Regions from separate parts of the Paenibacillus sp. FSL R7-269 genome, predicted to be linked through region 2. Evidence: predicted binding sites of a transcription regulator. Region 2 holds the regulator's gene; the other holds the start of a gene.
What was found. Region 2 encodes CtsR, which represses protease genes until heat stress. Its sites were predicted from a motif close to ATGGTCAATAAAGGTCAAACA; they were not measured.

Region 1: a site for CtsR is predicted at 4,224-4,244, ahead of clpP (ATP-dependent Clp endopeptidase proteolytic subunit ClpP). Genes of this name have one in related genera too.

Annotation. Positions count from the first base shown of each region.
Region 1 is NZ_ASPS01000001.1:29,345-37,718, forward strand. It holds gene C162_RS00185 (GNAT family N-acetyltransferase) at 1-454, shown strand, start outside; gene C162_RS00190 (SIMPL domain-containing protein) at 546-1,295, shown strand; gene C162_RS00195 (PdaC/SigV domain-containing protein) at 1,569-2,672, shown strand; gene C162_RS00200 (GDSL-type esterase/lipase family protein) at 2,826-3,464, shown strand; gene clpP (ATP-dependent Clp endopeptidase proteolytic subunit ClpP) at 3,540-4,136, opposite strand; tRNA gene C162_RS00210 (tRNA-Arg) at 4,330-4,404, opposite strand; gene C162_RS00215 (sugar-binding transcriptional regulator) at 4,697-5,749, shown strand; gene gap (type I glyceraldehyde-3-phosphate dehydrogenase) at 5,866-6,876, shown strand; gene C162_RS00225 (phosphoglycerate kinase) at 7,108-8,289, shown strand; gene tpiA (triose-phosphate isomerase) at 8,317-8,374, shown strand, end outside.
Region 2 is NZ_ASPS01000013.1:618-8,991, forward strand. It holds gene C162_RS05720 (GNAT family N-acetyltransferase) at 1-1,077, shown strand, start outside; gene C162_RS05725 (CtsR family transcriptional regulator) at 1,438-1,899, shown strand; gene C162_RS05730 (UvrB/UvrC motif-containing protein) at 1,930-2,454, shown strand; gene C162_RS05735 (protein arginine kinase) at 2,483-3,547, shown strand; gene clpC (ATP-dependent protease ATP-binding subunit ClpC) at 3,584-6,052, shown strand; gene radA (DNA repair protein RadA) at 6,260-7,627, shown strand; gene disA (DNA integrity scanning diadenylate cyclase DisA) at 7,641-8,374, shown strand, end outside.

The sequences.
Region 1 (8,374 bases), on a different contig from region 2:
CAGCGGTGAGCCATTTGTCCCCTGGGTAACAGAGATGGACCCGGCTGACTTTGGCGGTATGATTCAGGCTCTTCGCGGGTATGCCCATGGTGCAGAAATCCCGGACGGGTGGGTGAGTAGTTCAACCTTCTGGCTGGTGACTACGGACAAGCGGGTAGTGGGAGCTGTGAACATCAGGCATCGGCTGACGGAGAGGCTGCTCCATTCTGGCGGGCATATCGGTTATGGCATCGTCCCCTCTGCACGCAGACAGGGCTATGCAAGTGAGCTTCTGAAACAGGCTCTCCTGAAGGCAGGTGAACTGGGTATTGAGCAGGCACTCGTGGTCTGTGACGCCGTCAACACCGCATCGGAACGGACAATCCGCAGGAATGGCGGTATCGAGGATAGCGAATATATAGAGGAGGACGGAAATGTCATCCGCCGCTTCTGGATCGGGACGGGGAGCAAATAAAAAAATATCGTACATTGCTCATGCAACTTTTACCATGCTGTCCCGTCTAGAGGGTACTAACACTTAAACGAATCGAAAGGGGATGGCAAGCATGAGAAAATGGGGTAAATCGATTGGAGCAGTATTGCTGGCAGGGAGCTTGATGATTGGAGGAATGGGGTTGAGCGGAGTGCTAAAGGGTCCTGAAAAGGCTTACGCTGATGAGGTGCAGAAGAATATTGTGAACGTGGTGGGCAAAGGCGAGCTGTCGATCAAACCGGATATCGCGTATCTCTCCATCGGGGTAACGACAACTGCCGAAACCGCGCAGGAAGCACAGAAGGGCACAGCCGCGAAGGTCTCCAAGCTGACCGCCTTGTTCAAGACCACTTGGGGCATTGCGGACAAGGACATTCAGAGCACCCAGTTCTACGTACAGCCTAACTACACTTACAGCGAGAAAGACGGCCAGAAGGTAAAAGGCTATAACGCCCAGCATACCCTGGAGGTCGCTTACCGGGATCTGACAAAGGTTGGACAATTGCTGGACGCTGCCTCGGCGGCTGGAGCGAACAACATCGGCAATGTGCGGTTTGCCATTGAAGATCCATCGGCTTTTGAAGCACAGGTAATCGAGAAGGCTATGCAGAATGCAGATGTCAAAGCAGCGGCTATTGCCAAAGCAGCCAAACGCGGACTGGGCCAGGTAGTCACAGTCGTTCAGAGTGATGACGGGAATAACCCGGTGGTCTACGCTGAAGCAGCGCAAAAGATGGCAATGGATTCTGCTGCCGGAAGCTCCGTTGAACCCGGGCAGGTCAAGGTCACTACCCAATTGAATGTAACATATGAACTGAAATAAACGTTTCGCAAGAGGCGCTTGCTCTGCTGTTATAGCGGGGCAGGCGCTTTTATATAATTATATGAATGTATATATATGCACATATGCGCTATCGAAAGCTCTCAATTTGTTTAAATTGAGGTAACAGGATCTTTAGATAATCATGGCAAACCTTAAGAAACTGTAAAGCGGATTGTAACAATCCCCGCGTATTCTTTAACTATAATAGGAACAGTGATACTGAGGAACACACATCATGACTAATCATACCACTAGGTGGAAGGGGAAATAACAATGAGTACGAACTCTAAGAAATACATCCGCAGATGGGGTGCAGGAATGCTCGCAGCAGGAATTCTGCTGGGCGGAACAGGAATCCTCAATGCAGATATTACGGAGGCCGCTCCGGCAACCGTTCAGGCCAAAGCCAAATCCTCCTCTGTAGTGCTCAAGGTAAACGGTAAAAGCACAGCCCTAACGGGCCTGCTCCAGGAAGGAAAGGTATGGGTGCCGGTAACCTTCCTGCGCGATGCGCTGGGGATGCCGCTATCTTATGATAAAGCAGGGAAGACCTACACGATCGGTACCGGTGCTGCGCAAACGAAGCTGGTACTTTCAGAATATGGAATCGCTATTAAGGTGAACAATTATTACATCAATGAATATGACGTCAAACAACAGAACAACCGGCTGTACGTCCCGTCTCAGCTCATTAACGATTACCTGGGCTATAAGGTGGACTGGAACGCGGCAGCAGGACAGCTGAATCTGACGAAAAGAACGCAGAATGCGATAACTATCAAGACTGTGAGCTATGTGAAGGATCATAAGGATGCGCCTGTCCGGCTGGATTATCCGCAGGTCAGCGGTCTGGCAAGTGCAGAGGCTGAGAAGGCAATCAATGATACGATTAAGCAGACCGTTCTGAAATTCGCAGCCGAATCTGAGGATGTAATTTCCAAGCGCCAGAAGGATGAACAGCCGTATGAATTTGAAGGCGGCTATGTAGTCACCTACAATCAGGATGGCGTACTTAGTCTGGTGACTAATCAGTACGAATATACCGGCGGTGCTCACGGGATGACGTACCGCAATGCCTTCACCTTCTCGCTCAAAGACGGCAAACGCCTGCTGCTGGGCGACCTGTTCGGGGCCAACCCCAATTACAAGAAGCAGCTTAACAGCAAGTTGACTACTGAGCTCAAGGCTCATGGAGGCTATCTGGGCGGGTTCACCGGCCTGAATACCGAGAAGTATTTCTATTTAAAAGATGGAAAAGCGGTGCTCTTCTTCCAGTTGTATGAATATACCGTCTATGCTGCAGGCTTCCCGGAATTCGACTTCAGCTTCAAGGAACTTCTGCCTGACGGTAGCAGTCCGTTCACAGCGCTGAAATAATAGATCTTCATAAGAATGCTCTTGTGTCTCCTCCGGGAGACGCAGGGGCATTCTCCATGTGCAGTGCCTAATCAGCCTGCCCTGCCGTTACCACTTTACCCGGATAGTCATAAGCTATAGAAGGCAAGCAGCTTATAACGGGGAGGTAAGGTTATGGTCTATGCGTATACGGCTATCGGAGATTCACTCACAACCGGCTTCGGGGCGCTGCCCGGGAACGGGTTTGTCCCCATCTATCGTCGGATGGCAGAAGGGAGGCTGGGCACGCCAGTGGCGCCGGCGAATCTTGGCGTCAACGGTCTGACCACCGGGGGGCTGAAGCAACGGCTGAGGACCTCTAATGTCTACCGGGCAGCAGTGAAGGATGCGCAGATCATTACGATGTCCATTGGCGGCAATGACTTGATTAAGGCAGCCCGGGCAGCGGGGCCCAGGCCCGGTGAATTCCAGGGCTTGCTTCAGCAGGCGCTCCGGGATTGCAAGCACAATTACAGCGACATCATGGGCACCCTTACACAGCTCAAGGCTGGTACGCGTAGCCCCTATATCATCCGATTGGTAGGCCTCTATAACCCATATCCCCAGGTGGATGAAGCAACAGAGTGGGTGCGGGAGTTCAACCGCTATGCCGCAGGCTATAGCAGTAATAATGTAGGTTTTGCTTCGATATATCATGAATTTGCCGGTAATGAGCGGGGGCTGCTGTTCCTGGACCATATCCACCCGAACGGCAGAGGCTACCGCGTAATCGCAGGCAAGCTGGATGCCCTGGGGTACGGGGGCTTAAGGTAGGCATGAAGAAAGAGGCTGTAACATGACCGGACCGGTCTGTTACAGCCTCTTGGTGTATTCATTGGGATAGATTACTTATACGCCTGTCGGCAAAGTCTTCTCAATTACCTTGTCCACGATACCATATTCGGCAGCGTCTGCAGCACTCATGAAGTAATCGCGGTCGGTATCCTTCTCGATCTTCTCCAGCGGCTGGCCTGTACGCTCGGACAGGATGCGGTTCAGCTTCTCACGCAGCTTGATGATGCGGCGGGCGCGGATCTCGATATCCGAAGCCTGGCCCTGGGCACCGCCTAGCGGCTGGTGAATCATGATCTCGCTGTTCGGCAGGGCGAAACGCTTGCCCTTGGCACCGGCGTTCAGCAGGAATGCTCCCATAGAAGCGGCCATACCTACACAGATGGTAGATACATCCGGCTTAATGTATTGCATTGTATCAAAGATTGCCATACCCGCTGTGATGGAACCGCCTGGGCTGTTCACATACAGGTGAATATCCTTATCCGGGTCCTCGGCAGCCAGGAAGAGCATTTGTGCGATGATGGAATTGGCTACCACGTCATTAACCTCCGTTCCAAGGAAAATGATGCGGTCCTTCAGCAGGCGGGAATAGATGTCATAAGCGCGCTCACCGCGGTTGCTCTGTTCTACTACCATAGGAATATAACTCACGTGGAAAACCTCCTTGAAATTGGTGCTTCGAATGTGTTCATTGTTTACTGTTACCGTAATAACCACATGATAAACAAATTCAAACAAAAAGTCAAAGAAAGTCAAACTTACTTTCAAAAAAAAGAGCCCTCAAGCGGCTCATTGGTTAAAAATAATATATCCGGCACTAAATTATGTACAAGCTTGAAAATAATGGCGCGCCCGCCAAGAATCGAACTTGGATCTCAGGCTTCGGAGGCCTACGTCATATCCATTGGACCACGGGCGCAACAGAAATTATTATAATACACATCTCGGATAAAAGCAATGTGTATTAAGCATGCTGCTTAAAAATAGTTTTGTCCGTTTTCATTAAGAGAGCCGGAGATACGCCTCCTGCCTGCTGTGCGCCGGACAAGCCCATGTATAAGATGAAAGCGGGCTGAGAATTATAGTCTCGGAACACTTGCACTCGGCGTCAGTTTTGGGTAGAATATGGGTGGGACTTAAAAAGTTAACCCGGGACATTTTGAGACCACGAACAAGGGATAAGAGAAAGACGAAGTTGCAGGAGTGAAAGCATGCGTAATTTATTGGAAATCCAAAAGCAGCTTCTGCCTGATCTCATGGAAACCCTTAAGAGACGGTATACGATTCTACATCAGATCATGCTGTCAGATATTATTGGGCGCAGGACGTTAGCCGCATCGCTTGATATGACTGAGCGGGTGCTGCGCGCCGAGACGGATCTTCTGAAATCGCAGGGGCTCATTGAGATCGAGAGCGTCGGTATGCGCATTAGCGATGCCGGTCGCGGACTGCTTGACCTGCTGGAGCCGATCGCCAAGAGCCTATTCGGCCTGGATGATCTGGAAGAGAAAATTCGTACTACGTACGGTCTCACCAAAGTCATTGTGGTGCCTGGCGATTGTGAGACATCGCCCTTCACCAAGCGTGAACTGGGGCGCGCAGGCTCCAAGGCACTGCTCAGCGTACTGCGCAGTGACGACACGATTGCCGTCACAGGCGGATCAACCCTGGCCGAGATGGCCGATCAGCTGACCCCGCCGCTATCCCTTTCCTATAAGAACGCCTGGGTTGTTCCGGCGCGCGGAGGACTGGGAGAGAGCATGGAGATACAGGCCAACACCATAGCTTCAACCATGGCCAAACGGATTGGCGCCAATTACCGTCTGCTGCATGTGCCCGATCTGCTTAGCGGAGACGCCTATCAGTCGCTTGCGCAGGACTCTAATATTGGAGAGATTGTACAAATTATCCGCAGATCGCGTATTATTGTACATGGAATAGGTGATGCCATTGAAATGACCCACCGCCGCAAGCTGGACTCCGGGACAATCTCAGAGATTCAGGGCGAGGGTGCTGTAGCCGAGTCCTTCGGATACTATTTCAATGAGGACGGCGAAGTGGTTCACACTATGCTGACCATGGGGCTGCGCCTGGAAGACATTATCCGAACCGAAGTCGTTATCGGCATTGCCGGAGGCAAACGCAAGGCGAAGGCTATTCATGCGATGCTGCGGTTCGGGCAAGAGGATATTCTCGTCATCGACGAGGCGGCGGCTGTCGAAATTGGCAAGGAAATCGACACACAGCTACAAAAGGTCCTATAGATTCCATTAAATGGGGCGCGCGCAAAGGGTTTATGCATTATACTTAACATTGTTGTCTTGACGAGCCTCACGGCCTGTCTTGAATAAATAAAACGAACTCTAGGAGGAACTATTCAATGAGTGTAAAAGTTGGTATTAACGGTTTTGGACGTATTGGACGCCTTGCATTCCGCCGTATTCAAAATGTAGAAGGTATCGAAGTGGTAGCAATCAATGACTTGACTGACGCTAAGATGCTTGCTCATTTGCTTAAATATGATACAACTCAAGGTAAATTCCAAGGCGATGTTGAAGTGCATGACGGCTTCTTCAAAGTTAACGGTAAAGATGTTAAGGTTCTGGCGAACCGCAACCCTGAAGAACTTCCTTGGGGAGAGCTTGGCGTTGATATCGTTCTGGAATGTACTGGTTTCTTCACAACTAAAGAAGCCGCTGAGAAGCACCTGAAAGGCGGAGCTAAGAAAGTAGTTATTTCCGCTCCTGCTACAGGCGACATGAAAACTGTTGTGTACAACGTTAACGATGACATCCTTGACGGTTCCGAAACAGTAATCTCCGGTGCATCTTGCACAACGAACTGCCTGGCTCCTATGGCCAAAGTCCTGAACGACAAGTTCGGTATCATCGAAGGTCTGATGACTACTATCCACGCTTACACAGGTGACCAGAATACTCTTGATGCTCCACACGCAAAAGGCGACTTCAGACGCGCCCGCGCTGCTGCTGAGAACATCATCCCTAACACTACCGGTGCTGCTAAAGCCATCGGCCTGGTTATTCCAGAACTGAAGGGCAAACTTGACGGTGCAGCACAACGTGTGCCTGTAGCTACAGGTTCCCTGACTGAGCTGGTTACTGTTCTGGACAAGAGCGTAACCGTTGAAGAAATCAATGCAGCCATGAAAGAAGCTTCTGACCCAGAAACTTATGGCTACACTGAAGATGAAATCGTATCTTCCGACATCAAGGGTATGACTTTCGGTTCCCTGTTCGATGCAACTCAGACTAAAGTACTGACTGTTGGCGACAAACAGCTGGTTAAAACTGTTGCTTGGTATGACAATGAAATGTCCTATACTGCACAGCTGGTTCGTACTTTGGAGAAATTCGCTAAGCTTGCTAAATAAGACCGATTTCATATAAGCAGTACAATAGAGCGGAAACAAGGAAAGTCTGTTTCCGCTCTTTCTAAAAATATAAGACTTTATAGGCTGGTCGCTATAAAGTATCCTTCTATTTCTCGCTGAAACGGTACCGTCCTAAAGAGGACGGTAAAGGTCGTTTCAACTTGATGAACTGGATTCGTGTGAAATGGCTTTGTGAAGGAACCAATTTTGGGTGTGGAGGAAATGTTAATCATGAACAAAAAAAGTGTCCGTGATGTAGAAGTAAAAGGCAAACGCGTATTCGTGCGTGTAGATTTCAATGTGCCAGTGGAAGACGGCAAGATCACTGATGATACCCGTATCCGCGAAACCCTTCCAACAATTAAATACCTGATTGAGAACGGTGCAAAGGTCATTCTGGCCAGCCATATGGGCCGTCCTAAAGGCGAATTCGTCGATTCCATGCGGTTGACTTCCGCTGCAGTCCGTTTGTCTGAATTGCTCGGCAAACCGGTAGCCAAGGCTGATGAGGCCATCGGCGAAGCGGTAAAAGCGAAAATTGCTGAACTGAACGATGGCGATGTGCTTGTGCTTGAGAATGTCCGTTTCTACAAAGGCGAAGAGAAGAATGATCCTGAACTGGCTAAGCAGTTCGCTGAACTGGCTGACCTGTTCGTCAATGACGCATTCGGCGCAGCTCACCGTGCCCATGCTTCGACAGAAGGAATCGCTCACTTCCTGCCTGCAGTATCCGGTCTTCTGATGGAGAAGGAATTGTCCGTCCTCGGCAAGGCTCTTTCTAACCCGGAACGTCCTTTCACTGCCATCATCGGCGGTTCCAAGGTTAAAGACAAGATTGACGTTATCGACAACCTGCTGAATCTGGCTGACAATGTACTGATTGGCGGCGGCCTCTCTTACACGTTCACCAAGGCTCAAGGTTTCGAAATCGGTAAATCCCTGGTAGACAACGACAAGATTGATGCAGCACTTGGATTCATTGAGAAGGCCAAGAAGCTGGGCAAGAACTTCGTGCTTCCGGTTGACGTTGTAGTCGCTGACAAGTTCGGTGCAGATGCCAACACCAAGATTGTAGATGTAACCGAGATTCCTGCAGACTGGGAAGGTCTGGACATCGGTCCTAAGACTCGTGAAATCTATGCCGATATTATCAAAAACTCCAAGCTGGTTGTATGGAATGGACCTATGGGCGTATTTGAAATCGATAAATTTGCTGAAGGTACTATTGCCGTAGCTCAGGCTTGTGCAACTACTGAAGGCTACACAGTTATCGGCGGCGGAGATTCCGCAGCAGCTGCTGAGAAATTCCACCTCGCAGACCAGATGGATCACATCTCCACTGGCGGCGGCGCATCGCTCGAGTTCATGGAAGGCAAGGCTCTTCCAGGTGTAGAAGCACTGAACGACAAGTAATACCGAAGAGGGAGGCAATACATCACTATGAGTAGAACACCTATTATTGCAGGCAACTGGAAAATGTTCAAAACCGTTCCGGAAG
Region 2 (8,374 bases):
CACGCCAAGGAGAATTTCAAACCGGAACAAACCTGGGCGATTTTTGAAGGGAACAGCATCGGTGCGAAGCTGACGCTTCTTCCGTTACAGGTATATATACAAGGCAAGCCCGTTTCTATGGGGGGCATCGCCGGTGTAGCTACTTGGCCGGAGAAGCGCCGGCAGGGGTATGTTGCCCATCTGCTGACCCATGCGCTCCAGACAATGAACGAAGCCGGTCAGACATTGTCCTTTTTGCATCCGTTCCTGATTCCCTTTTACCGTAAATTCGGCTGGGAGATCTATTGTGAATATAAGAAGTACACTCTTCCGGTAGGGAAGTTCCCGCATAAGACAGAGATTAAGGGCAGCGTGAAGCGCGATACCTCTGATCTTGCAGTATTCCGGCAGTTGTACGACCAATTCGCCATGAGGTATAACGGTACTCTCCAGCGCAGTGAGACCTGGTGGAAGGAAAGTGTGCTTGATGACGATACACATTCCTGTGTGTTTTATTCTGAGCAGGGTGACCCGGAAGGTTATGTGCTGTATAAGATAGTGCAGCAGGAGCTGGTCATAGATGAGTTCATCTATGGGAACGAGCTTGCCCGCCAGGGCTTGTGGACCTTCCTTGCCAATCATGATTCCATGATTACGGCTGCACAGCTGAAGCTGGTGCCTGCTGACGATATTCTGCCCTTTCTCCTTCCTGATCCGCGGATTGCGCAGGAGAATTATCCATACTTCATGGCGCGTATCGTCAATGCCAAGGCTTTTGTGGAGAACATGAGCTTCAATGTGCCGGAGGGTGAACGGGAGCGGGTGCTTTATATTGAAGATAAGCATGCGTCCTGGAACAACGGGTTGTGGCAGTGGACGGTGTCGGAGCAGGGGGAGGCGACGCTTACCCAAATTCAGGGCGAGCGGTCAGAGGCTGACCTGGAATGCAGTATCGGCACGCTTACTGTGCTGCTGATGGGGTATAAACGTCCGCTTCAGGCGGCAAAGTACGGACAATTATCCGGGACTGCTGAGGCGACAGCTTGGCTTGAAGCGCTGATTCCGCAGGCCGAGACGGCATTATTCGATTTTTTCTGACAGAGAAAAGCTCTTCCCCTTCCCTTGGAAGCGGAGGAGCTTTCCTATACATAACGCCTCAATTCATGGAACTAAGCAGGCAACCGGAATACAATACAGCCAAAAAGTAAAAAATAAGAGTAACCCCTTGGAATTCAGTGAGAATATGTTATAATATGAAAAAGTCAAAGAAAGTCAAAGTCAACGCAGGCCGGATATATCGTTCTCAGGAATGTAACATTTAGAGAAAAGCGCAGTGCAGAGGCTTTTGCAGCCGATTCTTATTGCATTGCCAGGGTTAAATTCTTAAGAGCATGTCTCTGACGGCAGGCGTTGGCGCAGCACAGATTTAACCAATGCTTACACACTGGAGGATGAGTGATGCGTAATATCTCCGATATTATTGAACAATATCTGAAGAATATTTTGCATGAAAGTCCCGAAGGTACGGTGGAAATTCAGCGCAATGATCTGGCGGACCAGTTCTCCTGTGTCCCGTCACAGATCAATTACGTCATCAGCACACGGTTCACATTGGAAAAGGGATATGTGGTGGAGAGCAAACGCGGAGGCGGCGGATATATCCGGATTCAGCGCTATGAGCTGCCACAGAATGTGGCCCTATACGCACATCTGAACTCCACGATAGGGAATGATATGGATCAGAATTCTGCCGAAGGGCTGATTTATCAGCTGGAGGAGGCCCGATTCCTCTCCAAACGTGAAGCGTGTCTAATGCGGTCTGCGGTTTCCCGGGAATGCCTGACGGTTAATCTGCCGTACCGGGATGAGATTCGTGCCAAGCTTATGAAGGCTATGCTAATCTCTTTATTGGGCAAATAATTTGTCAAATGGTAAGGAGGGACACCGCTCATGCTATGCCAGGAATGCGGCGTCAAACCGGCTACACTCCACTTCACGAAGATCGTGAACGGGGAGAAGACGGAATTTCATATTTGCGAAAGCTGTGCGCGGGAGAAGGGTGAACTGATTCCCGGAACTGCGGGAGGCTTCTCTATCCACAGCTTGCTTTCCGGTCTCCTGGACCTGGAGGGCTCGGGCAAGGGAAAATCAGCAGCAGCACAAAGTGTGCAAGGTCTGCATTGCGAAAACTGCGGTATGACCTATTCACAGTTCAGCAAGCTGGGACGGTTCGGCTGCAGCTCCTGCTATAAGTATTTCGACAGTACGCTTGACCCGCTCTTCAGACGGGTGCATGGCAGTACAGCACATGTCGGCAAGCTTCCCAAGCGGGCTGGAGCACAGATTATGTGCAAGCGCCAGATAGATGAGCTGAAGCAGGAATTACAGCAGAGTATTGTGCAGGAGGAGTTCGAAACCGCAGCTGAGCTGAGGGACAGAATCCGCAAGCTTGAAAAAGAAATTCCACAAGAGTAAAGTCTTTGATATATAGGGGGGATCAGGCATGTCAAGTCTCCGGTATACCGAACAAGCACTTAGTGAATGGATGCGCTGCGGCGGCAGTCATTCAGAGATTGTCATCAGCAGCCGTATGCGTATCGCCCGTAATCTGGAGCATCTTCCGTTCCCGCTACTTGCTTCGGCAGAGCAGTCGGAGGAGGTGCTGGAGCAGCTTGCCCCTGTATTTCAGGGCGATGCCTCTGCAGATTTCGGTAGCTTTGAACTGCTGAGACTGGATGAGCTGGGTGAGCTGGACAAAAAAGTGCTGGTGGAAAAGCACCTTATCAGTCCTAATCTGGCGGATGACTCCAAAGGCGGGGCAGTTATTCTTAATGAGGATGAGTCGGTCAGCATTATGATTAATGAGGAGGATCATCTCCGCATTCAATGCCTGTTCCCTGGGCTGCAGGTCAGAGAAGCATGGGTGAGGGCGACCGCCATCGATGATATTTTTGAGGCTGCTGTCAATTACGCCTTCGATGACCGCAGAGGATATTTAACAAGCTGTCCCACCAATGTGGGAACTGGGCTAAGAGCTTCGGTTATGGTCCATCTGCCGGCCTTGGTGATGACTCATCAGATCAACCGCATTTTATCTGCAGTCAATCAGGTGGGGCTTACCGTTAGAGGAATTTATGGTGAAGGCAGCGAAGCAGTAGGGAATATCTTTCAGATCTCGAACCAGATTACGCTGGGACAGACCGAAAGTGAGATTATTGAGAATCTTCACAGCGTAGTCACCCAGATTATAGAGCATGAGCGGAATGCGCGTGATCGCCTGCTGGCGGATTCCGCATTGCGGATTACTGACCGTATCAAGCGCTCCTACGGAATACTGGCCTATGCTGCTGTGATGGAACTGAAAGAATCGGCACAGCGGCTCTCCGATCTGCGGCTTGGTGTAGATCTGGGGATTCTGGAAGGGCCTTCGATTTCAGTGCTCAATGAGCTGAATGTCAAGACTCAGCCGGGCTTTCTGCAAAAGCTGTTCGGTGACGAGCTGTCGCCTACTGAACGCGATATGTACCGGGCAAAGCTGCTCCGGGAGACACTGGGATCACAACATTAATTATAGATATTTATTATCCGTGGAGGTGCAGGAGATATGATGTTTGGAAGATTTACGGAACGCGCACAAAAGGTGCTGGCGCTGGCGCAGGAAGAAGCCGTACGTTTGGGACACAACAACATTGGGACAGAGCATATTTTACTCGGACTGATTCGTGAAGGAGACGGCATTGCCGCTAAGGCATTGATCGGACTTGGTCTGGGTCTGGAGAAGATACAGGATGAAGTAGAAACGCTGATTGGCAGAGGTCAGGAACAACCGACCAACATCGCTTATACTCCTCGTGCCAAGAAGGTAATCGAGCTGTCTATGGACGAAGCCCGCAAGCTGGGTCATACGTATGTGGGAACAGAGCATATCCTGCTCGGTCTGATCCGCGAGGGAGAGGGCGTAGCAGCCCGTGTGCTGAACAATCTCGGCATTAGCCTGAACAAGGCCCGCCAGCAGGTATTGCAGCTCCTGGGGAGCAATGAAGCAACCTCCAGTCACAGCGGAGCTCCGGCTAACGTCAGCACGCCAACATTGGACGGCCTGGCCCGCGATCTGACAGCTTATGCCAAGGACGGTAACCTCGATCCTGTGATCGGCCGCAGCAAGGAAATTGAGCGTGTCATTCAAGTGCTGAGCCGCCGCACCAAGAATAATCCGGTATTGATCGGTGAGCCTGGGGTCGGTAAAACGGCGATTGCCGAAGGTCTGGCTCAAAAGATTATCAACAATGAAATTCCGGAGACGCTGCGCGACAAGCGTGTCATGACCCTCGATATGGGTTCTGTAGTGGCCGGTACGAAATATCGCGGTGAGTTCGAAGACCGCCTCAAAAAAATTATGGATGAGATTCGCCAAGCAGGCAATATCGTGCTCTTCATCGATGAATTGCATACGCTGATCGGAGCGGGTGGTGCAGAAGGCGCAATTGATGCTTCCAACATCCTGAAACCTGCCCTGGCCCGTGGTGAGCTGCAATGCATCGGTGCCACTACGCTTGATGAATATCGCAAATATATCGAGAAAGACGCTGCCCTGGAACGCCGCTTCCAGCCGATTACGGTGGATCAGCCTTCGCCTGCAGAAGCTGTTCAGATCCTCTTCGGCCTGCGTGACCGCTATGAAGCACATCACCGGGTGAAGATTACGGATGAAGCCATTGTGGAAGCTGTCAAGCTGTCGGACCGCTATATTCCAGACCGGTTCCTGCCGGACAAGGCCATTGACCTGATTGATGAAGCGGGCTCCAAGGTAAGACTGAATTCTTACACCATTCCGCCGAATCTGAAGGAACTCGAAATGCGTCTGGATGATATCCGCAAGGAGAAGGATTCCGCAGTTCAGAGCCAGGAGTTCGAGAAGGCTGCTGCACTGCGCGATACCGAGCAGAAGATTCGTGAAGAGCTGGATACTACGAAGAATCAGTGGAAAGAAAAGCAGGGCCGCACCGATTCCCAGGTTACACCTGAGGATATCGCACAGGTGGTTGCCAGCTGGACCGGCATTCCGGTCAGTAAGCTGAAGGAAGAAGAAACGGACCGTCTGCTGAATATGGAAGCTCTGCTGCATGAACGTGTAATCGGCCAGGATGAGGCCGTTAAGGCAGTCAGCCGGGCTCTACGCCGGGCGCGTGCGGGCCTGAAGGACCCGAAACGTCCGATGGGCTCCTTCATCTTCCTCGGACCTACCGGGGTTGGTAAGACAGAGCTGGCGCGTGCGCTTGCCGAAGCGATGTTCGGTGATGAGAATGCGGTCATCCGCATCGACATGTCGGAGTACATGGAGAAGCATTCCACCTCCCGTCTGGTCGGAGCGCCTCCAGGGTATGTTGGGTATGAAGAAGGCGGACAATTGACAGAGAAGGTGCGCCGCAAGCCTTATTCGGTTGTCCTGCTGGATGAGATCGAGAAGGCCCACCCTGAAGTGTTTAACATTCTGCTGCAGGTGCTGGAAGACGGCCGTCTGACCGATTCCAAAGGTCGCGTGGTCGATTTCCGCAATACCCTGATTATCCTGACCTCCAATGTCGGGGCACAGGCAATCAAGAAGAATTCGACGCTTGGATTCACGGCTGTTCAAGATGCAGGCGCCGATTATACCAATATGAAGGGCAAGGTTATGGAAGAGCTGAAGAAGAGCTTCCGGCCTGAGTTCCTGAACCGGATCGATGAGATCATCGTCTTCCACTCTCTGGAGGAGAAGCATATCGCAGAGATCGTTACATTGATGTCCGACGAATTGCGCAAGCGTCTGCGTGAGCATGATGTAGACTTCCTGCTTACCGACGGAGCCAAAGCGTTCCTGGCCAAAGAGGGTTATGATCCGGCCTTCGGTGCCCGTCCGCTCCGCCGGGCGATTCAGAAGCATATCGAAGACCGCCTCTCCGAAGAGCTGCTCAAAGGAAACATCAAGAAGGGCGATTCCCTGAACATTGATGAGGTGAACGGCGAACTGGTCGTAACCACCATTGAGGCGCCGGCCGAGGTCTCCCTGGAGAAAACAGTCGAAACTGAATAATTGTTCCAGAAAATGAAACAAAGCTCCCGCTCCTCCGTATAGAGGGGCGGGAGCTTTATTTGTTTCCGACCCTCAGGCATGCCTAAAAGAAGACGCAAATTAAAACTAGATCTTAAGTGTCCTTCCGTTCAGTGTGCAGAAATGGTAAACTTTGAATAAGAGTAAAATATCCGCAATTTTAGCAAGTTCGGACGGTAAGGAGTGCACATGGCTAAACCTAAAACAAAATTTTTCTGTACCGAATGCGGCTACGAATCACCAAAGTGGTTCGGGAAGTGCCCGGGGTGCCAGGAATGGAACTCGATGGTAGAGGAAACGGAAAGCGTCGTCAAAACACAAGGCATGAATGCACCTATTTTTCAGAGTAAAGAAAAGGCGCAATCGATCATAAATATAGAAAGTGACAAGGAGCCGCGTATTCTGACGGGCATCGGGGAGCTTAACCGCGTGCTTGGCGGCGGAATTGTACCCGGCTCGCTGGTGCTGGTTGGAGGCGACCCCGGAATCGGGAAATCGACACTGCTGCTGCAGACCTCGCATGCCTTGACTACACAAGGGCTGCGCGTGCTGTATATTTCGGGGGAAGAATCTGTGCGGCAGACCAAGCTGCGGGCCGACCGACTCGGAGCGCTCTCTGCGGAATTGTACGTTCTATGTGAGACGAACATGGAGAGCATTGAGGAAGCCATTGAGCAGATTCAGCCTCAATTTCTGGTCATTGACTCGATCCAGACTGTATTTATGCCGGAAGTAACCAGTGCGCCGGGCAGTGTAGCACAGGTGCGGGAATGTACGACAAGATTCATGCGGATTGCGAAGATCCGGGGAATCGCCACGGTGCTTGTAGGGCATGTAACCAAGGAAGGCGCTATTGCCGGCCCTCGTATGTTAGAGCATATGGTGGACTGTGTCCTTTATTTTGAAGGGGAACGCCATCATACGTACCGTCTGCTGCGTGCGGTGAAGAACCGCTTCGGCTCCACGAATGAGATCGGGATCTTTGAAATGGGTGAAATCGGGCTGACCGAGGTGGAGAACCCGTCGGAGCTGTTCCTGTCCGAGCGCCCGCTTGGAGTGGCCGGTTCTGCGGTGGTAGCCAGCATGGAGGGCACAAGACCTGTTCTTGTTGAACTGCAGGCGCTGGTAGCTTCGACACATTTCCCTTCGCCCCGCAGAATGTGCACAGGGATGGATCATCAACGGATGGCGCTGATCATTGCTGTACTGGAGAAGCGGATGGGCATGTTCCTGCAGAATCAGGACGCTTACCTCAACGTTGCGGGAGGGGTGAAGCTGGATGAGCCGGCGGTGGATTTGGCTGTCGCCATCAGCATTGCCTCCAGCTTCCGTGATTTTCCGACCAAGCCGTATGATGTGTTCTTCGGGGAGGTAGGGCTTACCGGTGAAGTGAGAGGGGTATCACGCGCAGAGATGCGGGTGAAAGAGGCGGCCAAGCTTGGCTTCCGGCGGGTCATTATGCCCGAGAAGAGTCTGAAGGGCTGGAAGCATCCGCAGGATATCCAGATTATAGGCGTCAGCACAGTAGCACAGGCACTAGCGGTTGCGTTAGATTAGGGGGCACAGGGACATGAAAGAATATAATCCATTAGATAATATGAATGATCTGCTTAGAATGGCTGCACCTGGAACACCCTTCCGGGAAGGACTGGAGAATGTGCTTCGCGCGAAGACCGGGGCACTGATTGTTGTCGGATATAGTCCGGAAGTCATGGAGGTTGTCGATGGCGGCTTCTCCATTAACTGCGATTTTTCACCAAACTATTTATACGAGCTGGCCAAAATGGACGGGGCGATTATTCTGAGCGAGGATCTGAAGCGGATTCTGTACGCCAATACGCAGCTGATCCCTGATTCCTCCATCTCTTCGATTGAGACAGGAATCCGGCACCGGACGGCTGAACGTGTAGCGAAGCAGACCGGCAAACTGGTCGTTTCCATTTCCCAGCGCCGGAATATTATTACGCTGTATCAGGGCTCCATCCGTTACGCGCTCAAGGAAATCGGTGCCATTCTGGCCAAGGCCAACCAGGCGATTCAGACTCTGGAGAAGTACAAAGCCGTTCTGACACAAGGGCTGACCAACCTGTCCGCTTCCGAATACGAGGGGATTGTGACGGTGGCCGAGGTTGTCGGTGTGATTCAGCGCGTAGAGATGGTGCTGAGAATCAAAATGGAAATTAAGCGATACATCAACGAGCTTGGCAATGAAGGCCGGCTGATCAGCATGCAGATGGAAGAATTGGTTGGAAATACTGAGGAAGAAGCATGGCTGCTGTACAGAGACTATGCCAGGGAAGAGCA